Desulfatibacillum aliphaticivorans DSM 15576: one gene and its partner. The protein of the gene in region 1 binds, or shares a complex with, the protein of each later gene. Links are inferred from orthologs where the notes say so. Each region holds a gene or a part of one and is shown on either strand. Other genes may lie near its edges. The genes, in order: uvrA and mfd.

What was found.
Region 2: the proteins of uvrA (region 1) and mfd are in contact, whole or in part, in a crystal structure (PDB 4DFC), measured with the Escherichia coli proteins. The link is inferred for Desulfatibacillum aliphaticivorans DSM 15576 from one-to-one orthologs.

What each region holds. Positions count from the first base shown.
Region 1 is NZ_AUCT01000009.1:16,695-32,052, forward strand. The notes cover bases 4,407-7,829. They hold uvrA (excinuclease ABC subunit UvrA), read left to right. Parts: upstream 4,407-4,806; coding sequence 4,807-7,629; downstream 7,630-7,829. Other genes in these bases: G491_RS0109945 (SH3 domain-containing protein), read left to right, coding at 4,407-4,806; G491_RS0109955 (hypothetical protein), read left to right, coding at 7,702-7,829. In the rest of the region: G491_RS0109925 (VWA domain-containing protein), read left to right, coding at 1-323; G491_RS30180 (vWA domain-containing protein), read left to right, coding at 320-1,330; G491_RS30185 (tetratricopeptide repeat protein), read left to right, coding at 1,302-2,225; G491_RS0109940 (BatD family protein), read left to right, coding at 2,240-4,027; more of G491_RS0109945, read left to right, coding at 4,024-4,406; more of G491_RS0109955, read left to right, coding at 7,830-8,289; G491_RS0109960 (hypothetical protein), read right to left, coding at 8,495-8,965; G491_RS0109965 (UvrD-helicase domain-containing protein), read right to left, coding at 9,036-12,512; G491_RS33670 (thioredoxin family protein), read right to left, coding at 12,535-13,017; G491_RS0109975 (cytochrome c biogenesis CcdA family protein), read right to left, coding at 13,030-13,788; proC (pyrroline-5-carboxylate reductase), read right to left, coding at 13,850-14,695; G491_RS30195 (cation diffusion facilitator family transporter), read left to right, coding at 14,849-15,358. UniProt on the Escherichia coli protein: The UvrABC repair system catalyzes the recognition and processing of DNA lesions. UvrA is an ATPase and a DNA-binding protein. A damage recognition complex composed of 2 UvrA and 2 UvrB subunits scans DNA for abnormalities.
Region 2 is NZ_AUCT01000003.1:368,022-384,043, forward strand. What follows is about bases 5,800-9,886. They hold mfd (transcription-repair coupling factor), read left to right. Parts: upstream 5,800-6,146; coding sequence 6,147-9,686; downstream 9,687-9,886. Other genes in these bases: G491_RS0105895 (ferredoxin family protein), read left to right, coding at 5,800-6,131; G491_RS0105905 (SurA N-terminal domain-containing protein), read left to right, coding at 9,756-9,886. Outside these bases: G491_RS0105875 (3-hydroxyacyl-CoA dehydrogenase family protein), read right to left, coding at 1-333; G491_RS0105885 (sigma-54 interaction domain-containing protein), read left to right, coding at 988-2,370; G491_RS0105890 (amino acid permease), read left to right, coding at 2,405-5,026; more of G491_RS0105895, read left to right, coding at 5,316-5,799; more of G491_RS0105905, read left to right, coding at 9,887-10,598; G491_RS0105910 (SurA N-terminal domain-containing protein), read left to right, coding at 10,641-11,621; mgtE (magnesium transporter), read left to right, coding at 11,684-13,036; DNA repair protein RecO, read left to right, coding at 13,043-13,819; G491_RS0105925 (GHMP family kinase ATP-binding protein), read left to right, coding at 13,836-14,897; glyQ (glycine--tRNA ligase subunit alpha), read left to right, coding at 14,915-15,781; glyS (glycine--tRNA ligase subunit beta), read left to right, coding at 15,817-16,022. UniProt on the Escherichia coli protein: Couples transcription and DNA repair by recognizing RNA polymerase (RNAP) stalled at DNA lesions. Mediates ATP-dependent release of RNAP and its truncated transcript from the DNA, and recruitment of nucleotide excision repair machinery to the damaged site.

The DNA of each region.
Region 1 (15,358 bases):
CGGCCGGAGACATGACGCCTCAAGGAGCGGCGGAGGCCCTGGCCGCCCTGGGAATCAAGATTTACACGATTGGCATGGGCACGGAGCAGGCTGGCTCCAAGGAACTGGCCCAGATCGCCGTTATCGGTCAGGGAAAATATTACCACGCCTCCAATACGGAACAGTTGGACTCCATCTATAAGGAAATCGACAAGGCCGAAAAAACCGAAGCCAAGGTTAAGGAGTTCTTTCATTACAAGGAGCATTATCGCTGGTTCTTATTGGCAGCCCTGGCTTTGGTCCTTTTGGAGGCGACCGGGTTGTTGGGGAGGGCCGTCCCATGACCTTTGATAAACTGTGGATACTAAATTTTTTGCTGGCCATTCCGTTGCTGGCGTTCCTGCAAATTCTGGCCAAACGAAGAAGAAGAAAAAGTCTGGCCGCCTATGCGGACGAACATCTGCTGCCGCGTCTGGCGCCCCTGGAGTCCCGAGCCCGGGCCGTGGTGCGGGCGGTGATGTTCATCAGCGCAGTCGCCTTGATGATTTTCGCCCTGGCCGGCCCGCAATGGGGCGAGCATTACCAGGAGGTCTCCCGTAAGGGGGTGGACATCATGGTGTGCGTGGACATCTCCAACAGCATGATGGTGGAGGACGCCCAGCCAAACCGTCTGGAACGAGCCAAACGCGAGGTGGCGGACCTGATTCGGGTGGCCACCGGCGATAGGCTGGGGCTGGTCGCTTTTTCCGGCGTGGCCTTCACCCAATGTCCGTTGACTCTGGATTACCAGGCCATTCAAATGTTTTTGGACCAATTGACCGTGGACCTGCTGCCCTTGCGATTCCAGGGCACCGACCTGGGCGCCGCCATTGAAATGGGCATGACCGCTTTTGATCCCAAGTCTTCCACGGATAAGGTCATCCTGCTCATCACAGACGGCGAAGACAACGAGGAGGCCGGGCTGAAAGCCGCTGAAAAAGCCTCTGACGAAGGCATTCGCATTTTCGTCCTCGGCATAGGAGATCCGGCCGGCGGCCCCGTGCCCAGCCTGGACGGCAGCGGCTTCGAAAAAGACGCCGACGGTAAAATAATCCTGTCCAAGCCGGACGAAAGCACGCTGCAGGCCATTGCCAATGAAACCGGCGGCGATTACATTAGGTCCGAGGCCGGGGATTTCGACCTGGATCAATTGTATTTCAACGGAATTAAAAAGAAAACCGAAGCCGAGATTCTAAAAACCGGCAAAATCACCATCCGGGAAGAGCGTTTTTTTATCTTCCTGATAGCAGCGTGGGCGCTGCTGTTGATTGAAGGGGTGCTCCGTGAAAGAATTCTTGATATCCGTGCTTAGCCTGTTTTTGTGCGCTTCCCTCGCCTGGGGCGCCGCCGACGGCGAGGCCCTGTTCAAGGAAGGGAAGTACAAGGATGCGGCCCAGGCCTTCGCCGACAAGGACATGGAAAATCCGCGGGACGTCCGCTGGCGCTACAACCGGGGCGTGGCCTCGTTCATGGCGGAAGACATGGAAGCCGCCCAGTCCGCCTTCGCCAGCGCCGCCGTACGCAGCGACGACCCTGAAATCCAGTTTCGGTCCGCCTACAACCTGGGCGCGACCATGATGAAAGGCGAGGACTATGAAAAGGCGGCCAAGGAATTCCAAAAAGCCCTGGCCCTGAATCCCCAGGACGAAGACGCCAAGGAGAACCTGAAGCTCGCCTTGTGGCGCCAGGCTCAGGTTCAGCAGCAACAGAATCAGGATCAGCAAGGAGATCAGCAGGGCGATCAGCAACAGCAGCAGGACGGCCAGCAGGGCGACCAAAACGGGCAAGGCCAAAACCAGGACTCCCAAAGCAAGGATAAACAGGACGGCAAGCAGCAGGGCGACCAGGATAAGCAGCAGTCGGGAGATCAGCAACAAAAAAACCAGGGCGAGAATCAGAAGCAAGGCCAGGAGCAGCAACAGCAACAATCTGAAAGCGCTCAGGGTCAACAGCAGGACCAGCAATCCGCCGCCCAGGCCGGTGACGAGGAAAAACAGGATCAGGCCGACCTGGACGGCCAAATGCAGGCCCTGAACAAGCCCGAGCAAGACGCCCAGGATCAGGACGGACAGACTGCAATGTCCTCCATGGAAAAAAAGATGGCCGACACCCTGCTGGACAATGTGAAGGAAAACAGGGTATTCAGACCGGATAACAAAAGCGCGATCATAAGCGACGACCGCGCCAATTCAGGGAAACGATGGTAAAAAAGCCTGCAGCCATGAAATCATTGAGGGAATACATAGCGGAAGCGTGTAAAATCATACCTATCGTGCTGATTCTCGCTTTCCTGCTGGCGCCCGGCTTGTGCATGGCGGACGTCTCCGTCTCCCTGGACGCCGCCCCGAACAGGGTGCAGACCGGGGACGTCTTTAACCTGACTGTCACGGTTTCCGGCTCAGGGTCCGCGGATGACATTCAACTTAGGGGAACCAACGGCCTTCAAGTGGGCAGGCCCGGCCAGTCGTCCCGGACGAGCATCGTCAACGGGCGGATCGACCGCAGCATTACCTACACCTATGGAATCAGCGCCCCTAAAACCGGAACCTACACCTTGGGGCCGGCCATCGTAACCATTGGCGGCAAGCAGTATAACAGCAACACCGTGCGGCTGACCGTGGACCCCTTGGGGGAAATCAAGGGCCGCGAGAACGACGCCATGTTTTTCACTGCGGAAGTCCTGCCCAAGCAGGCTTATGCAGGCCAGGACATTCTTTGCCGCGTCCGGTTTTATTGGAGCATCCCGTTGCGGGACATCCAGTTTGAGGGCTTTCCCGACATGGAAAATCTGGAGTTTGCCCAAATCGGAGACTCCCGCCAATTCCAAAAGACCGTTAACGGCAAGACCTTCAATGTGGCCGAACTGGTGCATCAGGTCATTCCCTCCGCAACCGGCGATTATGAAATTCCCCCCCTGGCCGTCAAAGCCGAGGTGATCAAATCCTCCGGCAGGCCCTCCCGTTTTCCCAGGGGCTTTTTTGACGATCAGTTTTTCGGCAACGAACAAGTCGTTAAAACCCGGGTGTTGTCGGAACCGGTTTCGTTTTCCGTCAAAGCATTGCCCACGGAAGGGGCGCCTGGCGGTTTCAACGGACTCATCGGCCGATTTTCCATCCAAGCGGACCTGGACCCCAAAGAGGTGAAAGCCGGGGACTCAGCCACCCTCACGGTAACGCTGTCAGGCAGGGGAAACGTGCAGTTGCTGCCGGACCTGGATTTGCCGCCTTTGCCCGGGGTGAAGGTGTACCCCAGCGATCCCCAATTGGAGGATAACCGCGACGGGCAAGGCCCCTTTGGAAAGAAAACCATGCAGTGGGCTTTGGTGCCCCAGGCCGAGGGCGACGTGGCCATTCCGGCTTTTTCCGTCCCCTATTTTGATGCCGCAAGCGGCAAGTACGAATACGCCAGAACCCGGGAGATGAACCTGCATGTTCTGCCCGGCGTCGTGCATGCGGCGCCAGCGCCGATCCAGGAAATGCAGGTGAACTCCGCTTCCAAGCATCGTGTGCAAATGCTCGGGGAGGATATCCTTAAAATTCAAGAAACTCCCAAGGCCGTGGCGCCGGGCATGGGCCAGACCATGCCTGTGTGGTTGGGCTTTCTGATCATGGTTTTTCCCTTCCTACCCTTGGCCGGCGCTTTGATTATTCGCAGCGGCGGCAAAAAACGCGCCGAACAGGCCGGGGCCAGGGCCTCGAAAAAGGCTTACGCGGCCTTTGCAAAATCCGTAAAGGACATGGGGCCTGATAAAAGCGTGGAAGCCTTCCGGGCTTTGCAGGAATATCTCGCCCTGCGCCTTGGGCTGGAGGCCGCAACCCTCACGTCTCACGAGGCGGAGGATAAAATGCTGGCCGCCGGCGTCGATCAGGAGTCCGCGTCCCGCTTGAAACAGGTTTTTTCCAGCCTGGAAACCTGCGTATTCAGCCAATGCGGCAGCCAGCTCAGTCAGGAAGTCAGACAAGAGCTTTTGGACGTCGTCAGGGCGGTGGATAAAAAGGTCAAGGTATGAAACGATTACTTGTCATAGCGGCTTTCATAGCATTGATGGCGCCGGCCCTGACCTGGGCGGGAGAGGCCGATCACGCCCTGTTTTACTCCGCCAACCAATCTTATAAGGAAGGCAATTTTCAGGACGCGGCGGCCCAGTATGAAGAAATGATTGCCAAGTCGCCGGTGGGCGGCGGCGTGTATTTTAACCTGGGCGCCGCGTTTTTAAAAATGGACCGGATCGGGCTGGCCATCCTCAATTATGAAAAAGCGAGGATTTTAACGCCCCGGGACCCGGACCTCCATTTCAACCTGGGGTTCGCCCAGGATAAAAGGCTGGATCAAATCGAACAGGAAAACGCATTTTTCATGTCCGATCTTGTGCGCCGTTTTACGGGCATGGAAATTTTTTGGATAGTGGCGGTTCTCAATTTCTTCTTGTGCTTCTTTTATATTGTGCGGCTGTTCAAACCCGCTGAGTGGAATTTTTACGTGGTCATGGCCGTGGGGCTTATCTGGCTGACGGCGGTTTTCTTTGGAATTGCAAAATGGTATGATGCCTCCCAGGATCATCGCGCGGTGGTGATCGCAGATAAGATAGACGTGCGGGCGGGCCCGGGAGAAAATGACACCTTGCTGTTCCAACTCCACGACGGCTCCCCCGTCGTTTTGGAAAGGCGGGAGGGCGATTGGAGCCTTGTCCGCTTTTCCCAGGAAAAACGGGGCTGGACCCCCAACAAAGGCATTGCGGCTATCCGGCCGCTGCGCAACGAGCCGGCCGGACGAAATACAGAGGCATAATTGAAAGAAGACAAGATAATCGTCAGGGGCGCCAGAGTTCACAACCTGAAAAACATCAATGTGGACATTCCCAAGAACCAACTGGTGGTCGTCACTGGCTTGTCAGGCTCGGGTAAATCCACCCTGGCTTTCGACACCCTATACGCCGAGGGGCAGCGCCGTTACGTGGAGTCCCTTTCCGCTTACGCCCGGCAGTTTTTGGAGCGCATGGACAAGCCGGACGTGGACACCATCGAAGGCCTTTCGCCGGCCATTGCCATTGAACAGAAAACCGGCTCCCACAATCCCCGAAGCACCGTGGGCACGGTCACGGAAATCTACGACTACCTGCGCCTGCTTTACGCCCGGGTGGGCCAGCCCCATTGCTACAAGTGCGGCCGCCCCATCACTTCCCAAAGCATCGACCAGATTATGGACCAGATCATGGAGCTTCCCGAAGGGACCAGAGCCATGATTCTGGCGCCCCTGGTTTCCGGCCAAAAAGGAACTTTTGAAAAGCTGTTCACCCAACTGACCAAGCAGGGCTTCGCCCGGGTGCAGGTGGACGGCGAGATCTACGAACTGGAAGAAATCCAGCCCCTGGAAAAAAACAAGAAGCACACCATATCCGTGGTGGTGGACCGCCTGGTCATCAAGGAAGGCGTGGAAAACCGGCTGGCCGACTCCGTGGAGCTGGCCCTCAGCCAGGGCGAGGGATTCGCCACCGTGCATCCCATCGGGGAGGATCCCATCCTGTTCTCCGAGCATTCCGCGTGCATCCAATGCAATATCAGCTACCCGGAATTCACCCCGGCCAGCTTTTCATTCAACTCGCCCCAGGGGGCCTGCCCCAAATGCGACGGCCTGGGCTCCACCATGGAATTCGATCCGGAACTGCTCATCCCCAACCACGAGCTCAGCCTGCGGGAAGGCGCCGTGGCGGTCTGGGCCAACCGCAGTTCCGTGCATTTTTTCGAGTTTTTGGACGCCCTCACCTCCAATTACGGGGTGGACATCTATACGCCTTACAAGGACCTGGACCCAAAGTTTAAAAAGGTCCTGATGAACGGTTCAAAAACGCCCATCAATTTCTACTTTGAACGCAAAGGGCAGCGCTACGTCTACACCAAGCCTTACGAGGGCCTGGTGCCCAACCTGATTCGAAGATACAGGGAAACCACCTCCCAGCAAATCCGGGAGGAGATCGAACGCTTCATGGCCTTTAAGCCCTGCAGCGACTGCAACGGGGCCAGGCTCAAGTTGGAAAGCCGCAATGTGCGGGTGGGCGATCAGGCGATTTTTGAAGTCACGGCCCTTTCCGTAAAAAAGGCCCTGGTCTTTTTTCGGGACCTGAAAATGGGCAAAAGGGACCAGGACATATCCCGCCGCATCCTCAAGGAAATCAACGAGCGCCTGGGATTTTTGGCCAACGTGGGCCTGGACTACCTGACCTTGGACCGCACCGCCGCCACCCTTTCAGGCGGCGAGGCCCAGCGCATCCGCCTAGCCACCCAGATCGGCTCCAAGCTCACCGGCGTCCTGTACGTCCTGGACGAACCCAGCATCGGCCTGCATCAGCGCGACAACATGCGCTTATTGGACACCCTGTGCCATATGCGCGACATCGGCAATACGGTCCTGGTTGTGGAGCACGACGCCGACACCATGCTGGCGGCGGATCACATCATCGATATGGGGCCGGGCGCCGGCATGCGCGGCGGCGAAGTGGTTTTTTCCGGCAATGCAGAAGAGCTGCTTAAAGACGACTGCCTGACCGGCCAGTATCTTTCCGGAAAAAAGCGCATTGAGCTGCCCGAATCCCGCAGAGCCCCCAAAAACGGCAAACTGGTCATCCGGGGCGCCAACGCAAACAACCTGAAGAACATTGACGTGGAATTCCCCCTGTCCCGGCTCATTTGCGTCACCGGCGTTTCCGGCTCGGGCAAGTCCACCCTGGTCATCGAAACCCTTTACAAAGGCCTGACCCAGCACCTTAACCGGACCCGCATCCAGGCCGGAGAGCATAGGGAAATGGAAGGCCTGCACCTGGTGGACAAGGTCATTCACATTGACCAGTCGCCCATCGGCAGGACCCCGCGGTCCAACCCCGCCACCTACACCGGGGTGTTCACCCATATCCGGGAGCTTTTTTCCAAAACCCAGGACTCCCGCGTGCGCGGCTATAAGCCCGGCCGTTTTTCCTTTAACGTAAAAGGCGGAAGGTGCGAAGCCTGCGCCGGCGACGGCATCATAAAAATCGAAATGCACTTTCTGCCCGACGTGTATGTGGCCTGCGACGTCTGCCACGGCAAACGCTATAACCGGGAAACCCTGGAAATCCTGTACAAGGGAAAGAACATCACCCAGGTGCTGGACATGACCGTAAACCAGGCCCGGGAGTTTTTCGACAAGATCGGCAGCATCCGCACCAAGCTCCAGACCCTCATTGACGTGGGCCTGGGTTACATCAAAATGGGGCAGGCGGCCACCACCCTGTCCGGCGGCGAGGCCCAACGCATCAAGCTGGCAAGGGAGCTTTCCAAACGCGGAACGGGCCGGACCATATATATTCTGGACGAGCCCACCACCGGCCTGCACTTCGCCGACATCCAAAAATTGTTAAATGTCTTGAATCGTCTGGTGGATAACGGAAACACCGTAGTGGTCATTGAGCACAACCTGGACGTGATCAAGTCCGCCGACCATGTCATCGACCTGGGGCCCGAAGGCGGCGATAACGGCGGCTTCATTGTGGGCGTGGGTACGCCTGAAGAACTGGCCGCCAATCCCCGATCCTTTACCGGCCAGTTTTTGGATAACATCCTCAAAGCGGAAAAATTATAGTACAATAATATAAGGAAACACTTTTCATAGCTATACGCGTTCCGTAAATCCAAACAAAAGGAGCAAGTTACTATGAATGATAATACAACAGATTTGGAGAAAATGACCAAATCCAAATTGTATAAAGTTGCCGGCACATGTGCGCAATTTGTAACTCAGTTAGCGCATCATAGAGCGATGAATTCGTTCAGAAAGAATGGAATCACGATCAAATGCCCTTTCTGGATCACTATTTTTAACAACAGTATCGATATGGCCGTCCTAAACTGGCTTCACTTGTTCGGTTCCGACAGTGATGAATTGCATTGGAAAAAAAATGTATGTGAAGTGGATTCTTTCAGAGGACAGCTACTTGGACACATTGCCATGTCGCAAGAAGATTGGGAAAATTATTGGAATGAGACAAAAGGATATCGGGATAAAACGGTTGCACATATTGACTCTGTTCCCCATGTCCATGTGCCCGATATGAGTGTCGCTATCAAGGCAGCAGATTTTTATTATCAATGGATTTTTGAGGTGATTAAAAGGGATTATCCAAATGTGTCGTTCGATTATTGGCCTGTTGATCTCAATGATTATCTTAAGCTAAAAATTCAAGCTGTGAAAGAGTTGCTTGAAAAGATTGGTTTTGATGCCGCTTTGGTAGATACTAATTGAGTTGATGATAAGAGGAGTAGTGAGTCGATTATCACCTGACGCCTATGCTCCCAAGAGCTCTTGATCAACAAAAGTGATACAAGCGTAAGCCGTATCAGTTTTTACCCGTCTGACCAAGGCGATAGGGGCGCAAGGGCGCCCCTGCTAAGAAAGATAAATGACGCAAGCGTCCGCAATGGCTTTTGCGGACACCTGTTCTGCTATTTTAATCTTCCAGCTCTTCTTCGTCGTCAAACTCGTCGTACTCATAGTCCTCGTAATCCCTGCCTACAAGAACCGTGTCGATCACGCCGTCCAGCACGTAGAACTGGAGGTTGACGTCATAAAAGGAATAGGCGTCCTCCTCGCCCTCGTCGGTATCGATTTTTTCGATGTCGTCGGGCTCCATTTCCAGGACTTCCAGGGCTTCGTCAGGAGGAAGGCCGATGAGGTTGGCGTTGTTGTAGAAGAAGTTGGACGAGACGATGACGCTTTCCAGCAACCCGTCCTCAAAGTAGAATCGCGCGTCCTCGTCGCCCGGCATGCCGTAGGTTTCCCAGTCTTCATCCTCTTCCACCTCGTCAGGAATCGGAAACAGGGAAAACTTTGACGCGTACTTGTCCACCGGTTCGTTGAACACGAAAGGCCCGATGCCTTCCAGCGGAGTCCATTCATAAATGATTTGGCTGCTTCCCATAATGCCTCGCAAAGTTTGGGTTAGGCGATAAACTGACAGCGACCGTCAAACGGCCGAAGAATATTCCTTTTTATTCCCCAAATAAACCCATTTGTATGGGGGCGGGCTTTTTTTTGCGTTTAAAGGGCTTTTTCAGGTCTTTCATCTCCTCTTTAATGCGCGTGAGGAAAGGACTCGGTTGTTGGGAGACAACCTTGCCGAACATGCGTCGGCGCTTGGCGTAGGTCAGCCACAAGCGCCTCTGGGCGCGGGTGAGGGCCACATAGAAAAGGCGCAGTTCCTCTTCCGGGTCGGACTCCTTGCCTTCCCGGAAATAGGGGATCAATCCGTCTTCGCAGCCGGTTACGAACACCCCCCGGAACTCCAGCCCCTTGGCCGCGTGCATGGTCATGAGGGACACCCGGTCCGCCTCGGGCTCCAGGGTGTCGGCGTCGCTGGCCAGATTCACCATGTCGCAGAACCTGCCCAGATCGCCGTTAAAATCCTGGGCCATGTCCAAAATGCAGGCGCTGGCGGTGCGGCCGTTGCCGCTCCTGGTGTACAAGGGCTCCAGGGGAATGGTGTACATCAGGTGCTCCAGGGCTTCCGGAAGAATAGAGTCCAGGATTTTTTTCCTGGCCTCTGTAATGGTCTTCCAGACGCTGTGCAGCTTGATCTGCTGCGAGTTGGAAAGCCCGGGCAAAGGCAGCCTGCGGGCGACTTCCAGGGCTTCGATCAGGCTTTTCCCCTGGGACTCCCCCCAGGTGCGCAGAGTTTCGATAGTTTTATCCCCAATGCCCCGTTTGGGGAAGTTCATGATGCGCAAAAGGTCCAGGTCCGTCCCGGTTTGATTGACCAGCCGGATATAGGAAAGCAACTCCTCCACGCCCGGATGGTCCACCAGGCGCTTTTTATCCACTACCTGATAAGGGATGCCCGAACGGTCCAGGGCTTCCGTCAAAGGCGGAAGCTGGATGCGGGTGCGGAACAAAACCGCGAAGTCGCCGAAGCTCCAGTCTTCCGAGCCTGCGTCCATGTCGGTCCTCCCCGAATCCAGGGAAAAATGGCTGACCCCGCCCACCATGCTTTCCATGATATGCACAATGGCTTCGGATTCCGCGGCCGAGGTGGGCGTGTCGATTATCATGATTTGGTCCGCGCCCACGATGCCCGAATGCAGGCCGAAATCCTGTCCCGGGTCGCCCATGACCTGGCCGGCGACTTTCAGCACCGTTTCCGTGGAGCGGTAATTGGTGGAAAGCTCGATAACCCGCGCCTGGGGATAATCCTCCCCGAACCGGTTGAAAAAGCCCACGTCCGAGCCCCGAAAACCGTAAATAGCCTGATCCGGGTCTCCGATTACGGTCAGGTCGGCCTCCGGCGGGCAAAGTTGGCGCAGCAGCCGGTATTGCACGTGGTTGACGTCCTGGAACTCGTCCACGCACACATGGGGGAAGCGCTTTTGCAGGGATTCACGATACAGGGAGTCCGCCTCAATGGCCCGGACAGCCTTGTACATGAGATCGTCAAAATCCAATAGCTCCAGCCCGGAGATCATGGTCTGATAAGCCGCGTAAGCCTCCTGCATGGCCCCGGCCTTGTTTTCCAAATCCTTAAATTCCGCCGAGGAGGGGGAGTCCATTTGCTGTTTTGCCAAAGAGATATGCAGGGACGCCAGCTCCGGCTTGATTTTTTTAATCCCGGCTTCTTTCAAGGCCTTTTTGATATAAAAAAGCCGGTCCTTCTCGCCCAAAACGCTTATGGCGCGCCCTTCCGCCTCGGCCAACTCCCGCAGCAGGGTCAGGCAAAAGGCGTGAAAGGTGGCGACAAAAACCTTGCCGCCGTTTTCGCCCAGCATGTCTTCCAGCCGATGGGCCATTTCCCGGGCCGCCTGATTGGTGAACGTGATCGCCAGAATGGACTCGGGCGGCGCTCCGGATTTTTCAACCAATCGGGCGATCCGGTGGGTCAGGGTCCGGGTTTTTCCCGTGCCAGGTCCGGCCTTGATAAGCAGGGGCGAGCCTTCATGATTGACCGCGCTTTCCTGGACCGCATTCAGGGCGAAGGGCTTGGGCGCCGGTCTTTCCTTGGGCGTTTGATTGTGGACGGCCCGGGAAAGAAGCTCCCTGGGCTCCAGGTCGTTTTCCGTGGAAATTTCCTCTTCCGGTTCCTGTGGATATTCCTCAATTTCCTGAGGGGCGTCGAAAAGTCCGGCCTGCTCAATCGTCGGTTCATTGTCTACGGACTTTTTTTTTCCGGATTTTGCTTGTTTTTTCGGCTTGGGAATGTCGAACAAGGCCTGTTGCCCCAGCAGCCCCTCCCGTTCCTGGGCGTCAAAAACCGCCACGGTTCCGTATTCGCCGTCAAAGCCGCCCTTGAGGACGATGTTTCCGGATCGCATGCGGCTGACAGCCTCGGCCAGCAGGGGCAGGGGGGACTTCTCCAACTCCTCGGGCGTGGCGTCTTTGATAATGTAAAGCTCAGGCCCCACAGCCTTGAGGGTTTCGTCATACGCCGCCTTGACCTTTTTGCTGTTCGGCCCAACGCCCAGGATGTTGGATAAAATGTCCACCAAAGGAACCAGGCTGTGAAAGGGGTGGCGCCGCTCGGGCAGTTGGCCCTCCCCCCGATCCGCCAGGGCTTCCACACGATGCAAAACGCCCAGGGTCAGGGGCTTGCCGCAAACCGGGCACAGGCAGCCGTTCGCCAGGCTTTCAGGGGGCATCAGGCAAACGTTGCATTTGCGGTGCCCGTCCAGGTGGTATTTGCCTTCTTCCGGAAAAAACTCAATGGTGCCCAGAAAATCCTCGCCGGTTTTCAAAGCCCTGCTCATGGCGGGAAACGAAAGCTCCGTGCCGAACAGGTTGGCTTCCCTGGCCAGCTTGGAAGGCGAGTGGGCGTCGGAATTGGACACCAGGGTTCTGCCGTCCAGGTCCGAAACCCGCCAGTTCATGGGCGGGTCGGACGAAAGCCCGGTTTCCAGGGCGTAGATGTGGGGCGAAAGGTCTTCAAAGCATTCTTCAATGGAGTCAAAGCCGGATTTGGAGCCCAAAAGGGAGAACCACGGCGTCCAGATATGAGCCGGGATGAAAAGCCCGTCAGGATCGAACTCCAGCATGTATTCCAGCAGGATTTTTGCGTCCAGGCCCAGGATGGGCCTGCCGTCGGACTTGATGTTGCCGATGGAGTCCAGCTTTTCGTTAAACTTGGCGACTTTGTCCAGGTCCGGCATCAGGATGACGTTATGATTCTTTCTCGTGGCGTCTTTTTTTTTGTAGATGTTGCTGATTTCCGCACTGAGGATAAAACGCACCTCGCCCTTGCAGGATTCGGGAACCCGGGCGTTTATGGGCGCCGCCAATTCGGGCTTGAGCCTAAGTAGCCCCGGCTCGGCGGGCTCCAGCTTCTCCCGGATTTCCGCAAACCAGGCGGGATGGGTGAAATCCCCTGTCCCCACCACGGTCAGGCCTTTCAATTGCGCCCAATAATGCAGGTTTTCCAGGTTCAGGTCCCGGGCCGTCGCTCGGGAGTAGCAAGAGTGGATGTGCAAGTCAGCGGCGAATGGCATGAACGGAAATCCGATTTTGGGGTTATTTTCTTTGGCTCATAAAATCCTTGAGCGTGATTTTGTCATAGGATTTTGAGCCCAAATACTCCAGCATGACCATAAATTGCTCCGGCGGCATGAATCCCGGGCTGATCGCCAGGCCGGAGTTGGTGGACAAAGGCGCCAGACCGTCGTTGGAAAACCCGTTGGCCGGAAATCCTCTGACGTAAAATTTGGAGGCCATTTTTTTGGCGGCGTCGCTTTTTTCCGGATTCAGCCTGACGGATAAAAAATTGTCATTCAGGTATTTAACGACTTTAGGATCCTTGAAGGTGCTGGCGTCCATTTTTTTGCAGTAGCCGCACCAGTCCGTATAAAAATGCAGATAAACCAGTTTATCCCCGTTTTTTACGCTGTCCTGGGCCGCCTCCAAGGTGGTCCAGTTAATGGTGGAGGCGCTCAGGCCGGAACTTGCCATGGCAAGGCATAAGGCCAGAGCCAGAATAATGGTTTTCACTGGTTTCATGTCTTGTCTCCTTTAAATCCAGTCCAAAATAAGTGCAACCCCCAGCAGAAACATAACGCCTCCCGCCGTAGGCATAATAAAGCGCATGTATTTTTTGGCCTTGGCCAAAAACTCCAGCAACAGATTTACAAAAATCGCCAAAATCAAAAAGGGCGCCGCCAGCCCAATGGAATAGACCGCCAGCAATGCTCCGCCTCGCAGGGCCGTCTCCTGGTTGGCGGCCATCATGAGCACGCTCATTATAAACGGCCCCATGCACGGCGTCCAGCCCGCGCCAAAGGCCATTCCCACCATAAACATGCCTATCATGCTGGCGGGCCTCTCCGCGAAGTGAAAGCGCTTCTCAACGTCCAGGGCCTTGATGTGGAAAAGCCCCATGACATGCAGGGCCAGAATAATCACCACAATGCCGCCGGCGATCCGGATGGTCGCCATATGCTCCAGCAACAGGGCGCCCAAAGCCGAGGTGGTCATGCCAAAGGCCGTGAACACAAAGGAAAAGCCGGCGCAAAAAAGGACGGTGGATAAAATCAGACGTCTGCGGATTTTTTTCTGGGCGGCCTCAGGCTCCGGGTCGGGCGGACCATCTTCCAGGTCGTGGAAAACCAGGTCCTTGTGCGCCTTTCCACGGGGCCTGTCCACCAATTGGTCCAACGAAGCCCCCGCCAAAAAGGCGAAATAGGCAGGCACCAGGGGCAACACGCACGGGGAAAAAAACGAAAGCAGGCCCTGGAGCAGGGCGGCGAAGAAACTGACATCAGTTTGAAACATGGTTACGCTCTCAGAATCGGTCAGATGATATGGGGCGCAGCCTTTTGCCCCGGCCGGTTCCCTACCCAAGCTCCTCGCCGCGCTTTTTAGCGGCCAGCATGCCCTTGACAATAGCTTCCAGCACCTTGTTTTCATTGAAAACATTGAGAGCGGCAGCCGTTGTGCCTCCTTTGGAGGTTACTTTCTGCCGCAACAGGCCGGGCGCCTCGCCGGTTTCCTCCATCAGCAGGGCCGCGCCTTTGATGGTCTGGATAGCCATTTCAAGCGCTTTATCCTCAGGCAGACCCACTTCCACGCCTCCCTGAACCATGGCTTCGGCCAAATAAAATACGTAGGCCGGGCCCGAGCCGGAAAGGGCGGTTACGCCGTTGATGTCCTTTTCGTCAAACCACAAGGCCTTGCCCGCCGCGTCCATAATTGTCTGGGCGGTTTGGCGGTCTTCTTCAAGGGCGTATGCATTGGGCGCCATGCCGGCCATGCCCTGGCCCACCAAAGCCGGGGTGTTGGGCATCACCCGGACGATGGGCAGCCTGGATTTGGCTTCTTCGTCCAATCCGGCGTAAAGGATGCCTTCCATTTTTGCGCAGCCCACACCGGCGGCAATGGAAATGATCAGCTTGCGCCCTTCTCCGGGGAATTCGGGGGATGCAACCAGATTTTCCAGCACTTCGGGGAGAAATTGGGGTTTGACAGCCAGCACAACGGCGTTGGACTTGGCGAAAACCTGAGCGTTATCCTGCGTGGTTATAATGCCGAATTCCTTTTCCGCAAGTTCCAGGCGCTCCGCTGTAATGTCCGAGGCGATGATGTTTTTTGGGGGAAGAACCTCAGACTTGACCAATGCGCCGATTATGGCCCAGGCCATGTTTCCGGCCCCTATAAAGCCGATAGATAGGTTGTTATTCATGCTGGCGTCTGTTTCTCCTGTTCTTTGAAGTATTGCTATAAATAAACGTCCCTAAAGAGGTAAACACCCTTGCTCTCTTTGTCAATGATAATGGCTTTTTTCACAGCCCATACCCATTGACTTTTATGGAAAAGTTGTGGCAAAATTCCATTTATGGAAGACGTTTCTATTCAAGTAAAAGCCGGTTATAAAGTAACCCTGGTAGGCCTGATTGCCAACGTGGCGCTGGTTGGTCTTAAGCTGGCGCTGGGCGTGATGGGACGCAGCCAGGCTCTTATTGCAGATGCGGTTCACTCGGTATCCGATCTTTTTTCTGACTTTGTGGTTATTTTGGGCCTCCATTTCGGCCGAAAAACCGCCGACGATCGCCATCACTTCGGCCACGGCCGCCTGGAAACCATGGCCACTACAGTGGTCAGCGTCTTTCTTGCGGCGGCGGGCATTGGAATTGGAGTGGATGCCGGCCGGGCGATTTATTTTCACACCACCTGCCCTCCTTCCTGGATAGCCCTTATTGGCGCCGGCCTTTCCATCCTGGTTAAGGAGCTCCTTTACCGTTACACCGCTCACGTGGGTAATAAAATCAAGAGTAAGGTTGTCGTGGCAAACGCCTGGCACCACAGGTCCGACGCCTGGTCGTCCGTCGCGGTATTCGCGGGCGTG
Region 2 (16,022 bases), on another replicon or contig:
CGCGTCCGGACCGCAGGCTTCGTCCAAAGCCTTGAAGATTCCCTCCTTGACTTCCAGGTTTTCGAAAACCACTTCAATGGCCAGGTCCACGTCCTTGGCGGCTTCATAGCCGGTGACGGTCGTGATGCGCTTCATGACCGTGTCCACGTCTTCGGAAATCTTGCCTTTTTCCGCAAACTTGCCCACGGACCAGGCGATGTTTTTTTTGGCCTTTTCAAGGGCCGCTTCCGACATGTCCGTCAAAAACACCTCGATGCCGGCCTGGGCGCTCACCTGGGCGATGCCCGCTCCCATGAGTCCCGAACCCACCACAAACATTGATTTAATAGCCATGATTTCCTCCTGAAGGGTGATGATCTGGTTAAATTGGTAAAGGTTAATTCCCTGCTATGGAAAACTTGCTGATTGAAAAAGTCGTAGCTCGTTCCCATGGTTTTCGTGTGAGCGCATACGAATGCATATCACGATGAGTAAACATAAAATCGGAATAACTGCCCAATTGTTGGGTTGCGAAGTCCACAGGTTTTTTTGACGCTTGATGCGTCCGCGCCGGACTTCTTAACCCAACCTACGATCCTGTTCGACGCGACGTAGGTTGGGTAGAGTTTGCACGGCGTTAAAAAGGGCGTTCGAGTGAATACGTTTTAAAAACTGTTTAAAACCTGACAGGATTCCAACGAAACCCAACAATTGGGTAGTTATTCCCACCCGGCGCCCGGCTTGATTAGAGCAAAAGGCTTGCCAAACTTGAACGATTGCATATTCAAACTTATAACATCTTGATTTAAAGCTATATATAATACATAATGCTTACTTGCATTATATATTTTCAGGGCGAAAGCCAGGCCCATTCTGTATAGAATTTTCTACACACTTTCCTGTAAAATTGCTTAGCATTTTGGAATTGCACTAAATAGCGTCCATGTATATAATATTATACATGTAGATATTCTTATACGGAACTCCAAACCAGGAAAAAAACGCCTCATGAGCCAATCCCGCAAAAAATCCGCCGCCCCCAAAAAAATCCCCCAGGATCTGTTGGACGCCCTCTTGAACAACCCGTACGAAGGCCTGATTCTGGTGGACGACCAGGGAATCATCCGCCATATGTCCAGCGCCAACGAGGGGATATACCCTTTCACGCCCCAGGAATCGGTGGGCAGGCATATTCATGACGTCTCGCCCAAGAGCCGGATGGACCGGACCATACGCACCGGCAAGGCGGAGATCGGGCGCAGCATGATTCTGGACGACAAGACCAGGGTAGTGGCCCGTTTTCCCCTGAGTAAGGACGGCAAGGTGATCGGCGCGGCGGGCAAGCTGTTGTTCATGGATCCGGGCAAGATGAAGGAGTTGTACGAGCGCATCACCCATCTGGAGCGGCGCCTGGAAAAATACGAGGATGAACTGGCGCAGATATACCGCACCAATTATTCTCTGGACAGCATTTTGGGAGATTCGCCGGACATTATTCAGGCAAAGAGGCTTGCCGAGCAGGCGGCCGGAGCGGACTCGCCGGTGTTGATCATGGGGGAGTCGGGCACGGGCAAGGAGCTTTTCGCCCATGCCATCCATGGCCTGAGCCAGCGGGACTCGGGAGCCCTGGTGAAAGTGAATTGCGCGGCCATTCCCGGGGAATTGCTGGAAGCGGAATTGTTTGGGTACGAGGAAGGCGCCTTTACCGGCGCCCGGAAAAAGGGCAAGGCCGGCAAGTTTGAACTGGCCCATGGAGGAACCATCTTCCTGGACGAAATTGGGGACATGCCTTTGCCCATGCAGATCAAGATCTTGCGGGTGCTTCAGGAGAGGGAGGTGGAGCGCGTGGGCTCCAACCGGCCTAAAAAAGTCGATTTCAGGCTGATTTGCGCCACCAATCGGGATTTGCCCAAGCTCATGCGGCAGGGTTTGTTTCGCCAGGATTTGTATTACCGCATAAACGTCATGACCCTTAAGCTGCCGCCGCTGCGGGATTGCAGGGACGACATTTTTCCCCTGTTCCAGCATTTTTCCCGGATTTTAGGCAGGGAGAAGACGCCGCCGAAAATTTTGCCCGGGGTCAAGGAAATCCTTGAAAAATATTCCTGGCCGGGCAATGTGCGGGAGTTGAGAAACGTGACCGAGCGCGCTTTGATCGTCTGCCGGGATAACGCGGTTTCTCCGGCCGACCTGCCGGACCTGAGCCAGCAGGAGGTTTTGCCCCAGGTTATCGAGGAAAAGGCCTCGTTAAAAACCCTGATGGATCAGGCGGAGAAAAAAATCATCGAGCAGACATTGATCCAGGCTTCCAGCCGGGCTGAGGCGGCCAGGAATTTGGGCATTCATCGCACGGGCTTGTACCAGAAAATGAAAAAACACGGAATAGAATAAGAAAATATATAATTTCCAAAATGGGAAAAATGAAATGAACAATAAAGCCGCCGAGGCAAACGGAAGCAAGTTGGGAACCTTTGCAGGGGTGTTCACCCCCAGCATCCTGACTATTTTAGGCATCATCTTATTTCTGCGCCTGGGCTACGTCGTTGGCGAGGCCGGGTTGTGGAAGGTGCTCCTCATCATCGGCCTGGCCAACGCCATCTCCGTATTGACCAGCGTCAGCCTGTCGGCCGTCGCCACCAATATGAAGGTGAAAGGCGGCGGGGATTATTATTTGATATCCCGAACTTTGGGCCTGGAGTTCGGCGGCGCCATAGGCCTGGTGCTGTTTTTGGCGCAATCGGTTTCCGTGGCCTTTTATTGCATTGGTTTCGGCGAGGCCTTGGAAAGCATGTTGCCAGGAGGCAGCGCCCTTTCGCCTCGAATGATCGCCTTGATCGCCATGGCCTTGCTGTTTGTGTTCGCCTGGCTGGGCGCAGACGTGGCCACCAAATTCCAGTTTGTGGTCATGGCGCTGCTGGTTCTGGCGCTGGCGTCTTTTTTTATAGGCGGCCTGCCCCATGTGAAAGGTTCCACGCTGGCGCAAAACTGGACCGGGCCTTCAAACGGGCCGGGGTTTTGGATTTTGTTCGCCATATTTTTTCCGGCCGTGACCGGGTTCACCCAGGGGGTGAGCATGTCCGGGGACCTGAAAGACCCGATAAAAAGCCTGCCCCGGGGAACCTTTGCGGCCGTCTTTCTTTCCATCGCCGTATATTTCGGAGCGGCCCTGATCTTTGCTGCAACCAGTTCCCTGGACGTATTGAGCAAGGATTATTCGGCCATGCAAAAAGTCGCCAAGTGGCCGGTTTTGATCGACGCCGGCGTGGTCGCCGCCACCTTGTCTTCAGCCATGGCTTCGTTCTTGGGGGCGCCCCGGATATTGCAATCTCTGGCGCAGGACAAAATCTTCCCTTTTCTGACGCCCTTCGCCAAGGGGGAAGGCGCCAGCGCCAATCCCCGGCGCGGGGTGCTTTTGGCGGCCGGAATCGCCCTGGTAACCATATTGATGGGGAACTTAAACCTGATCGCACCCGTGGTCTCCATGTTTTTCCTCATCTCCTACGGGCTGTTGAATTACGCCACCTATTTCGAGGCCAAGGCGGCCAGCCCGTCCTTTCGGCCCACGTTCAAATATTTCAACAAAAAATACAGCCTGTTGGGCTTTCTGGCCTGCCTGGGGGCCATGCTGGCCATCGACCCCAAGTCCGGAGCCGCCGCCATCGCGGTATTGTTCGCCATCCATCAATACCTGATGCGCACGGCCCACACGGAACGCTGGGCGGACGGCCAGCGCTCCCATCATTTGCAGGAAATGCGCAAGCATCTGCTCGCTACCGTCAATGAGCCCGAGCACTACCGGGACTGGCGGCCTTACATTTTGGTTTTTACGGAAAGGCCGGACCGGCGGGCCAATCTGCTGCGCTTCTCCTCCTGGCTGGAAGGCAAAAGCGGCGCCGTAACCGCCATCCAAGTAATAGAGCAGTCAGGCGCCAAGGGGTACAAAATGAAGCAGGAGGCCGAGGAGGAGCTGCGTCAGGCCATCGCCGAACAAAAGCTGCCCATCTTTCCCCTGGCCATTCGCACTTCGGACGTCCAGACCTCGCTGGAAACCCTGCTTCAATGCTTTGGCATCGGACCGTTCAAGGCGAACACCGCCGTTCTGAACTGGTTTGAGGAAAAGCGATACAGCACCGTGGGCGGCCGGGAAATCCCCTACAGCCGCAACCTGCGGATCGCCTTCCGGGCCGGGGTGAACATCGTGCTATTAGCCGCGGGCGAAGAGGAATGGGCCGCTCTGGACGCCGCCCCCAAAGAGGAGCGGCGCATTGACGTGTGGTGGAAGGACGACGCCACAGGCAGGCTCATGCTGTTATTGGCCTATCTGATAACCCGGAACTCAGGCTGGGAGAACGCCAAAATCCGGGTGCTTGTCCAGGCCAGCGAGGAAGACGAAAAGGAAGCCGTCATGATCATGGCGGACTTTCTCCAGGACGCCCGCATCAAGGCCGAACCCGTGGTTCTTTCCAAGGTGGATCCCCAGGCGGTCCGGGAGGAGTCCGGGGACGCGGCCCTGGTGTTCAGCCCGTTCAGGCTGCATTACAATCAACTGCAAAACCAGTTCGGCGGTAAAATAGAAGATCTTCTCAACAAACTGCCTATTGTGGCTTTGGTCCTGGCCTCCCATGACGTGGACCTGACCGCCCAGCCCGACGAAGGCGAGGCGGGCAAGCTGGCTGCAGCCATGGACGAATATGAAGAATGCCTGAAAAAAGCCCAAGGCTTGGAGCATGAGGCGGAAATGGCCCGGGAGGAAGCCTTGAAAGCGGAAAAGCGCCTGTTGGACGCGCCCACCGGGGATTCGGACCAGGAGGCGGAAAAGCGTGCGGCCATGGTCAAGCAGGCCCAGGAAGCCCGGGACGAAGCCGCCAAAGTATTTAAAAAATCCGCCAAGGCCGAGGCCCGGCTGCAGGAAGCCGCTAAAATCATGGAGTCCTTAGGCTTGACAACCAAAGCGCCCAGGGCGGAAAAGAACCAAAGCGAGGCCCCGGCGGAAGATTCGGAAAGCAACGAAGCATCTGAGAATGAAAACATAGAACCGGAAGAGTGAAGGACGGCTGAGGATAATTCATTCTAAGCGCACAATACTTGGACTTTTCCCATTCCTTTTGATATGCCTTACTCAAACGTGTAAGTCCATGCCGCCGCCGTTCATCCAGGGGGGAGTGTTAGGGGCGGGGCATGTTTTTCATCGTTCGGACGCGTTTTCTAACCATCAATCCCGAACGACCTTGGAACCAAATTCAAGAATCTGAAAGTCAGCGTCTCCGGGGGGGAGAAACCGTTGATTTTAGCTCGGAACGATCTGACCATTTTTTTTGTCATTCGGAGGGGGTGTTATGGCAAGTCCGTATTGGGTTAAGACGCTTCTTAAAAAATCATTTCCCTCGCGCTTTTTTTTGGCGCGATTGACGCATTTTCCCGTGCTCGGCAATCTGATCGAAAAGGCCTTGTTTGAAAATGACGACATCATTTATCTGGCCAAGGATTCGGTGGTTGAGATCAACCACGACCTTGCCGGCCGGGAGGACATGGTCATGCCGTCCCAGGTGTTGGAGCATTTTATTATCCGCTCCAATTACCGGTTTATCATGAACACCTGCATTTGTAGGGAAAGCGAAGGCTGCCGGGACTATCCCATAGACCTGGGCTGTATTTTCTTGGGAGAGGCGGCTTTGGACATCAACCCGAAGTTCGGCCGTCTGGCCTCCGTGGAGGAGACTCTGGAGCACGCCCGCAAATGCCGGGAGGCGGGTCTGGTGCATTTGATAGGCCGCAACAAGCTGGACACCATCTGGCTGAACGTGCGGCCCAAGGAAAAATTGTTGACCGTTTGCCACTGCTGTCCTTGCTGTTGTTTGTGGAAGGTGATCCCGACCATCACGGACAAAATCAGCGACCGCGTGGCGCCCATGCCCGGCCTGACCGTAGCCGTTACGGACAAATGCGTGGGTTGCGGGGCTTGCATAAATGACATATGTTTTGTAAACGCAATCCGGCTGGTCGACGGCAAAGCTGAAATCAGCGGCGATTGCCGGGGCTGCGGCCGATGTGTGGAAATTTGTCCATCCGAGGCGATTCGGGTGAACTTCCATGGGGGGGCGAGCGTGGAAGGCGCCATCAATCGAATCCACGGCTTGGTGGATTTTACCTAATGGAGTAGTTTTGCAGTGAGTTCCCCCAATCCAAATGCGGTCAAGGCGGCCGCGCAATACCTGGCCCTGACCCGGGAAAGCCAGGGGCCGGTGGAATGCCTGGGTTTGGAAAGATCCTCCCAGGCCTATTTTATCGCCCAGCTTTTTCGGGAGAAAAAACGCACCGTCCTGGTATTGGCGCCCACCAAAAAGGAAGCCAAAACCCTGTGCGCGGATTTGGATTTTTTTCTGCAGGACCTGAAACAGCCCGAGTCGGCCCTGCCCGGCCAAGGCTGGATTCTGGAATTCCCGGCCTATCACATCCTGCCCTTTAAGGGGATTTCGTATCATACGGAAACCGCCGCCAACCGCATATCCGCCCTGAGCCGCATGGCCAACTCGCCGGATCCGGCCATTGTGGTGACCACGCCCCAGGCCATGGCGTCCAGGCTGATTCCCAAGAGCGCGCTCAACAGCTTTGGGGAGCTTATCATGGCCGGCGAGGAGCTGGACCGGGACGCCTTTGTGGAAAAACTGGTGAGCGGCGGCTACGTCAAAAATCTGATCGTGGAGGAGCCCGGCGATTTTTGCGTCAGGGGCTCCATTGTGGACGTTTACGGTCCGCCCTATTCTCAGCCGCTTCGCATCGAGTTTTTCGGGGACGAGGTGGACTCCATCCGATTTTTCTCGCCCTCCACCCAACGCACCATCAAAAAAATGGAGGAGGCGGTCATCCTGCCCGCCACGGAAGCGGTGGTCTCGAAAGATCGTCTGCAAAGCGTTATCCATCGCGTGCGGGAAAAGGCGGTTCTGGCGGACATGCCGGTGACCAAAATCCGCGAGGTGGTGGACAGCCTCAAGGCCACACAGCAATTCCCGGGCATCGAGGGATTCGTCCCGTTGCTGTACGAAAACGGCGGAGACTCCCTGTTCGACTACCTCCCGGCCGACACCCTGTGCACGGTCCTGGATCCTGTTGCGGCGTCCCAGGAGTACGAAAAATACCTGGAGGACGTGGAGGAGAATTACGAAACCGCCCAGGCGGAAAACCGCCTTTCCATTCCTCCGGCCATGACCCATCTTCCCGCGGAAGATTTTCGGAAGCGCCTTAACAGGGCCAGGCCCCTGACCTTTCCCACACTGGCCGTCACCGGCCCGCAGGAGGAGGAAGCAGGCAAGGCCCGCATGCAATTGCATGTGGAGACCAATACGGAACTGGTCCAAAATCTTAAGGCGTCCAAGGAACGGGACCAGTTGCTCAAGCCCCTGGCCGACTGGGTGAACGACAAACGCGATCAGGGCTATTCCATTGTCATGGCTTGCGGCTCCAAGATGCAGGCCGAGCGCCTGGAATCCCTGCTTACCCCATATGGCGTGGGCCTCTCCCGCAACCAGAACTGGATGACCAGGCCCAGCGCCCGATGCCAAGTGGTTTTGGGAAGTCTTTCCTCCGGCTTTGTGTGGCCGGCCGAATCCCTGGCCGTGGTTACGGAAACCGAGATCTTCGGCCCCAAGCATCGCCGCCGGAAAATCGAAACCCAACGCCCCCGCACCGAATTGTTGGACCTTGCCCAACTCAGCCAGGGGGATTTTGTGGTGCACGTGGACCACGGCATCGCCCAATACGGCGGACTGGTCAAGATGGATCTTGGCGGCGTGGCCAACGATTTTTTACTGTTGGAATACCGGGACGGAGACAAGCTCTACCTGCCGGTGGACAAGTCCAACCTCATCCAGAAATACCGGACCATGGGCGAAACCGCCCCGGCCCTGGAAAAGCTGGGCGGCAAAGCCTGGGAAAAGGTCAAAAGCCGGGTTAAAAAGTCCGTGGAGAAAATCGCCGGAGAGCTTCTTAAGCTCTACGCCGTGCGCAAGGTCAAACAAGGCTATGCGTTCTCGCCCACGGACAGTTACTTCGCCGAGTTCGAGGCTAATTTTGAATACGAGGAAACTCCGGACCAAGCCAAGGCCATCAACGACGTGCTGGCGGACATGGAAAACCGGCGGCCCATGGACAGGCTGATCTGCGGGGACGTGGGATACGGCAAAACCGAGGTGGCGTTAAGGGCTTCATTCAAGGCGGTGAGCGACTCCAAGCAGACGGCCTTTGTCACGCCCACCACCATTTTGTCCGAGCAGCATTACCGAACCTTTTTAAAGCGCTACGAAGGCTATCCCGTAAAAATCGCCTGTCTGAACCGTTTTAGAAAAGCCGCCGAGAAAAAGGAAATCCTCAAAGGCCTGGAAAACGGGGATATTGATATTGTCATCGGCACCCACAGTGTGCTGCAAAAATCCGTGCAGTTCAAGGACCTGCGCCTGGTGATCATTGACGAGGAGCAGCGCTTCGGGGTCAAGCACAAGGAGACATTGAAAAAAATCCGCGCCACGGTGGACGTTCTGGCGCTGACCGCCACGCCTATCCCCCGGACCTTGCACATGTCCATGGTGGGCATCAGGGACATCACGGTCATCAATACGCCGCCCGAGCAAAGGCGGCCCATCACCACCTACGTCTCCAAATTCGACGAGGTGATTGCAGCGGAGGCCATCCGGGCGGAGCTGGCCCGCAAAGGCCAGGTGTTTTTCGTGCACAACCGGGTCCAGTCCATCGACGCCATGGCGGGCAGGCTGAAAAGGCTTGTGCCCGAAGCCAGGGTGGGAGTGGCCCACGGCCAGATGTCCGAGACCATGCTGGAAAAGGTCATGATAAAATTCGTGAACCACGAGATCGACCTCCTGGTTTGCACGGCCATCATTGAATCCGGGTTGGACATTCCCGCAGCCAACACCATCCTCATCAACAGGGCCGACATGTTCGGCCTGGCCCAGATATACCAATTGCGCGGCCGGGTGGGCCGGGGCGACGACCAGGCTTACGCCTATCTGTTCATCCCGGACGAGTCCGTGCTCACCCGGGACGCCCAGCGAAGGCTCAAGGTGCTCATGGAGCACAGCGACCTGGGCGCGGGCTTCGCCATCGCCATGAGCGACTTGCAAATTCGGGGCGGCGGAACGATTCTGGGTTCGGCCCAAAGCGGCCAGATTGCCGCCGTGGGCTATGAAATGTACCTCCAACTGATGGAGACCGCCATCGGCCAACTAAAGGGGGAAGGCTCGGCCCCGCCCCTGGACCCGGAAATCAACGTGGATTTTTCCGCGTTCATCCCGGAATGGTACATCCCGGACGTGGACCAGAGGTTGTTGGCGTACAGGCGCCTCTCCCGCATGGAAAAGGTCTCGGACGTGGGCGCCTTTTCCAAGGAAATGCAGGACCGGTTCGGCAAGGTTCCCCAGGAAACCAATCAGCTTTTTTTCAAGATTATGTTCAAAATTCTGTGCCGGGATGCGGGGGTGAAAAAGATGGATATGGCCGGTAAAAACCTTCACCTTGTCATCTCCCCGGAGCATCAGCGCAATCGGGACGAACTGCTTTATATGATAAAGGAAAACTTCCCTCGATTCCGTTTGAACACGGAGGGCGTGCTTAAAGTGGCCCTGGATACGGAGGCCGTCAAGGGCCGGGCCGTGGCCGTTAAAAACGTATTGAAAGAAATCGCCGGGCGTGTTAATTAATTCAATTGCCTTGCGCCCGGAAAGGCGCAGGCTCGAACGCCGGCGTTTAAAACGTTACGGAGGGATGCGGTGGCTAAAAACAGAGTTAAAAATTCGCGCGTTGCATCCGTTATTCTTACAGGCGCGCTGGCCGTCCTCCTGGTGGGCGTATTTCTGTTTTCCGGCTGCGGAGAAAGGGAGCAGGTCCGGGACGACGCCCTGGCCCGCGTGGGCGAGACCGTCCTGAAGCTCCCTGAATTCAACGAGTTGTTCGAACTTGCTGAAGCCGGCTTCTCCGGTTACGGGCTGGGCTATACAGCCAACAGAAAAGAAACCAGAAGGCAGTTCCTCAACCAATTGGTGGAGGAAATGTTCGTCCTGGAGTACGCCCGGGTGAATGGTTTGGTCCTGACTCTGGAAGCCTTGCAAAAAGCAGAGCAGGAAATCTGGCGGGATTACACTTTTGTTAACCCCGACGACCCCATATTAGGCAAGATAAAGGCCGGCGAGGAGCAAGAGCAGGCCGAGCCCCAGGAATTGAGCGAACCACCGGAAGCATTTACGTCCGTCTTGCGGGATCAGGCCTTGACTTTCCAACTTTGGGAAAAAGGGCTGGCTCGCAGGCTGTTGCTGGAGCAGGCGATTTCCCGGGAGTTGGATGGCAGGGTGCAGGTCTCGGAGGAAGAGATCGAAGCCTATCTCGCCGAGAATCCCGTCATTCCTCAAATGAGGCCGGAAGAGGATACGGCTTACGAAAAAGGTGAAGCCCCTGAAGGAGAAGACGCCGCTGAGCCCAAAGGCCCTTCCCTTGAGGAGCAAAAGCGCATTGCACGAAAAGTCCTGAAGGCTCAAAAAGCCCAGGATGAATACGCCGAATGGCTGCTGGAACTTAAGGAGCGTTTTCCCGTCTCAGTCAGGCCGGACCTTTTGTAGCAGCATAACGGCATGGAGTGTAACGATACCATGATGAGTTGCATGAAAAAAAATTGTTTGACCGCCCTTTTCTCCACCCTGTTGACGCTGATGACGGTTGTCCCTTCCTTTGCGGAAGGCGAATTGGTGGACCGGATCGTGGCCATTGTCAACACGGATGTGATCATGCTTTCCGAGCTGAACGAAAAAATGGCCCCGATCCTGGCCAAAATTGACGCGGCAGGTTTGCCTGACGAGCAAAGGGAAAAGACGATATACCAATACCGGGAGGATATTCTGAACTCCATGGTCAGTTCCCTGCTGGTTGAACAGGAAAGCGAAAAACTCGGCGTCAAGGTCATGGAAGGCGAGGTGGACTCCTATCTGGAGCGCTTCAAGCAAAGCAGCCACCTAACCGACGAAGCCCTGAGAGCCCAGTTGGAAGCGGACGGCATCAGCATGGATCTTTTCCGCAACCAGATTCACGATACCATCCTGTTTCAAAAGCTGAAAACCACGGAAGTGGATTCCAAAATCGTAATCACGGATAAGGAAGTCCAGGATTATTACAATGAGCACATTGACCAGTATGAGGGGAAAAAATCCTATCATCTGCGTTATATCCTCTTGCCTTATCCCGAAAACGCCACGGAAGAGCAAAAAGCGGCCGTGGAAAAAACCATGGGCGAAATCATCGCCATGTTCAAGGCGGGAGAGAGCTTTCCCGCTTTGATCGAGAACGCCTCCAATGAAAAAATCGGAGGCTCGGGCGGAGATCTGGGCTTTTTCAAGGCCGGCGACCTTACCAAGGATCTTTCGGAAAAAGTGAAAACCATGAAGCCCGGCGATATTACGGAGCCCATGACCGTGGATCTGGGGCTGCAAATCTTCTGGCTGGAAGAAACCGAGATGGGTGAAGGAACCAGCCTGGAAGACGTCCACCAAGAAATCCAGGACCTCCTGTATAATGAAGAGGTTAAGCATAAGTACGAAAAGTGGGTTTCTGAATTGGAAGACAACTCTTACGTAAAAATAATTAGGTAAACAGGTTCCATCGAAGTTATAGTCGAAAAACCTGTATATACTCTGGAAAGGTGTTTGCTGACATGTTAGGCGATCGTACCAAAACGACCATAGAACCCATCCGCCGGCTTTTAAGGAGAGGGGCTTTCGCACAGGTCCGCAAGATCGTCAACAAGACCCACGCCGCCGACCTTTCCGTCGCCTTTCGCACCATCTCCCCCTACGACCAGAAAAAGCTCTTCTCCATGATTCAGGATCTGGAGCAAAAGGGCCTGGTCTTTTCCGAACTGGATGAAGACATCTTCCTGCGCATTGTGGAAGATCTTCGCGTTGATGAGATCGTGGACATTCTGGACACCATGGCCTCGGACGACGTGGCGGACCTTATGGAGCGGTTTCCCGCCGATCTGGCCAAGGAAATCCTCCGAAAAATGGAAAAAGAGGGGTCCGAGGAAGTCGAAGGCCTGCTCCGGTACGATACCGACACCGCCGGCGGCATCATGGTGCCCGACTTTGTCACGGTGCGCGAAGAAACCACGGCCGAAAAGGCCATCGCCTCCCTGCAAAAAGAATACATAGACGTTGAAATGCCCTTCTACCTCTACGTGACCGACGACTACGACAGGCTGGTGGGCGTCAGCAGTCTGCGCCAGTTGGTGGTGGTTCCGCCGGAAACGCCGGTCAGGGATTTCATGACCAGGGACGTTTACCGGGTCAGCACGGACATGGACCAGGAGGAAGTGGCCAAAATCGTCGCCCGATACGATATCCTGGCCGTCCCGGTTGTGGACGAGGAAAACAAGCTGGTGGGCATCATCACCGTGGACGACGTCATTGACATCATCCGCCGGGAAGCCACCGAGGATATGTTCAAGATGGCCGGCGTGGGCGAAGAGTTTGTGGAAACCCAGTCCATCGTCAAGAGTACACGCATCCGGCTACCCTGGTTGTTTGCAAGCTGCTTGGGCGGCGTGCTGGCCTATTTCATCATAGGCCGGTTTGAGGCCAGCCTGAAGCAAATGGCTTATTTGGCGGCGTTCATCCCCGTCATCATGGGTATGGGCGGCAACATCGGCACCCAGTCCTCCACCATTGTGGTGCGCGGCATTGCCACGGGCAGGATCAATATTCGCGATTTATGGCGCGTGGTGGGCAAAGAGTTGTCCGTAGGGCTGATTCTGGGCGTTTTTTACGGCTTGGTTGTGGGCGCGGTCGCCAGGATTACGCACGATCAATGGAGCCTGTCTTTTGCGGTCACCCTGGCAGTGATGTCCTCCATGAGCATTGCCGCCCTGGTGGGCTCCATGTTTCCCCTTATCTTCGCCCGGCTGCATATAGATCCGGCCGTGGCCACGGGGCCTTTTGTCACCACATCCATCGATATTTTGAGCGTTTTTTTCTATTTTCAAATCGCCACCGTGCTGCTTAACCTATAAAGACCAATGCCTCCTGTAACCACATCAGCCGTAATCTTGCGCAGCATTGAATACGGGGACTTCGATCTCATAGTCACCTTCTTCACCCAGGCTCAAGGCAAAAGGGCCGCCCTGGCGAAAAACGCGCGCAAGAGCTTCAAACGGTTCGGAGGCGCTTTGGAGTTGTTTTCCAAAGTCAGCATCGTGTATGCGCACGGCAAAAAAAAGGGCGGGCTGCCTCTGCTATCGGAATCCAACCTGGAGCAGCATTTCAGCAATATTCGGATGGATATCCATAAAACAGCCCTTGCCAGCTTGTGGGCCGAAACCATATACTCGTGGGCTGAGGAAGAACACGCTCAGGAAGAGATTTTTCAGCTGCTGATCCGTTCTCTGGAAAACCTGGACAATGAAAAGGTAGACAGGGACAAGGTCAATATATTATTTTTATTGCGCTTTTTAGCGCTTGCAGGCCTTTCCCCCAGCCTGGATCAATGCGTATTGTGCTGCAGGTCCCTGGAAGATTGGGGCCAGGGCGGAATTTGCTTTGACCATGCACGGGGGGGCATAGTATGCCCCAAGTGCGGAGTCTGCCTGGCGCCCGGCCCGGTGTTGTCGGTTGGGGCGGTCAAGCAATTGCTGTGGCTTAACAAGGGAGACCTGGCCGCGGCCGGCCGCATGAAGCTGAGCCGGGAGGCCATGGACCGCGGGAGAGACTTGCTGGAGTCTTTCCTGGCGTACCATTTGGGCAAGGAGCCCAAGAGTTTGCGTTTTTTGAAGGATTTACGGAGACGGCATTTTTAAATGGGAGGCTTTTTGCATGTCTAACCGCTTAAAAGAATTGCTGCAAGACTGTTCGGTGGAGGCTTCGGCCCCCTGCAGGATCGACATGGGAGGCACCCTGGACATCCCGGTGTTTTACTATGCGCTCCACCATCTTTCGCCGTGCACCTTCAATGCGGCCCTGGCTCTCAGGACCAAGGTCACGCTGTGCGCCAACGACTCGGACGCCGTCAAGGTTTCGTCCCGGGGTTTTGAAAGCGCCGAGTTCGAGCTGGACTCCGCGCCCTTTGACCATCCCCTGGGCATTATTTTCGCCATTGCCGTGTATTATCGGGCCCATGGCATTCATATCACCGTGGAATCCGACTCGCCCCCCAAAAGCGCTTTGGGCGGATCTTCGGCGGCCGCTCTGGCGGTTATCGCGGCCTTTGACAGAGCCTATCAGGAGTTGGGAGAACGCGCTTTGCCGGTCCGGCGCTCCGTCGCCCTGGCCCACGACATTGAAAGCGCGGTTCTGGGCATCCCCTGCGGCTTGCAGGACCAGCTCGCCGCCGCTTACGGGGGCGTAAACGCTTGGTACTGGACGGTCAGCCCGGACGGCCCAAGGTTTGAAAAGCAATCCCTCATGGGTAAAAAAGAGGCCCGGGAGTTTGAAAAACGCATCCTGGTAGCCTATTGCGGCATCCCGCACGTGTCCGCCGACGTAAACACCACCTGGATGAAGCAGTTCGTGTCCGGATCCACCCGGGATAAATGGGTGCAAATAGCAGGCTTGACCGCGGATTTTGTGGACGCCGTCGATAAAAAGGATTTCCCCAGAGCTATCGAGGCCATGAACAAAGAAGTGGACCTGCGTCTGGAAATGACTCCCGACGTCCTTAATCCAATCATGCACCGCCTGGTTCAGGCGGCCAAGGAGAATGCAGCTGGCGCCCGGTTTACCGGGGCCGGCGCTGGCGGCTGCGTATGGGCGTTGGGCGAAGAAGATAAAATGGAAGCAATTAAAGATTTATGGTCAAAGATCCTGGCCGACGAGGAAGGCGCCCATCTTTTGGATGCAGGCGTCGACCCGGACGGGGTCCTGGTAAGCCAAAGGTAAGAAAAGGAAAACAATCCATGACGTTCCAAGATATTATTCTCACACTTCAAAAATACTGGGCTGAAAAAGGCTGCGTCCTGGTGCAGCCCTATGACATGGAAGTGGGAGCAGGGACTTTTCATCCCGAAACCCTTCTGAGGTCTTTAGGGCCCGAGCCCTGGAAAACCGCTTATGTGCAGCCTTCCCGCAGGCCCACGGACGGAAGGTACGGAGAAAACCCCAACCGCCTCCAGCATTATTACCAGTTTCAGGTCATCATCAAGCCGTCGCCCGACGACGTCCAGGGCCTTTACCTGGACAGCCTCAAGGCCATCGGCATCGATCCCCTGGCCCACGACATCCGCTTTGTGGAAGACGACTGGGAATCCCCCACCCTGGGCGCCGCCGGCCTGGGCTGGGAAGTCTGGCTAGACGGCATGGAAATCACCCAGTTCACCTATTTCCAGCTTGCAGGCAGCATCGAGCTTTCCCCCGTGACCGTGGAACTGACCTACGGCCTGGAGCGCATCGCCATGTACCTGCAGGAAATCGACAATGTGTACGAACTGGACTGGAACGGCGTTGTCAAATACGGCGACCTGCACCACATGAACGAAGTGGAGCAAAGCACCTATAACTTTGAAGTGGCCAACGTGGACATGCTTCTGGGCTTTTTCGACTCCTACGAAGCCGAAGCCAAGGCCTGCCTGGAAAAAGAGCTGGTCCTGCCCGCTTACGAGTATTGCCTCAAGTGCTCGCACACCTTCAACCTGCTGGACGCCCGAGGCGCCATCAGCGTTACGGAGCGCACGGGCTATATCGCCCGCATCCGCAACATGGCACGGGGCTGCGCCGAAAAATATCTTGAACAAAGAGAGTCCATGGGATTTCCCCTGGCCAAATAAGCCGGGGTTTTCCGGGAAACACATAGAGGTATGAAATGCAACCATTGTTATTGGAAATAGGAAGCGAAGAAATTCCCGCCGGGTATATTGTCCCGGCTTTGGAGGCCCTGGCGCAGGCCCTGGACGCCAAGCTGGAAAACGCACGGATCGCCCATTCAAAACCCAAGGTTTACGGCACGCCCCGGCGTTTGGCCGTGATCCTGGACGAAGTGGCTGAAAAGCAGGAATCCGTGACCACCGA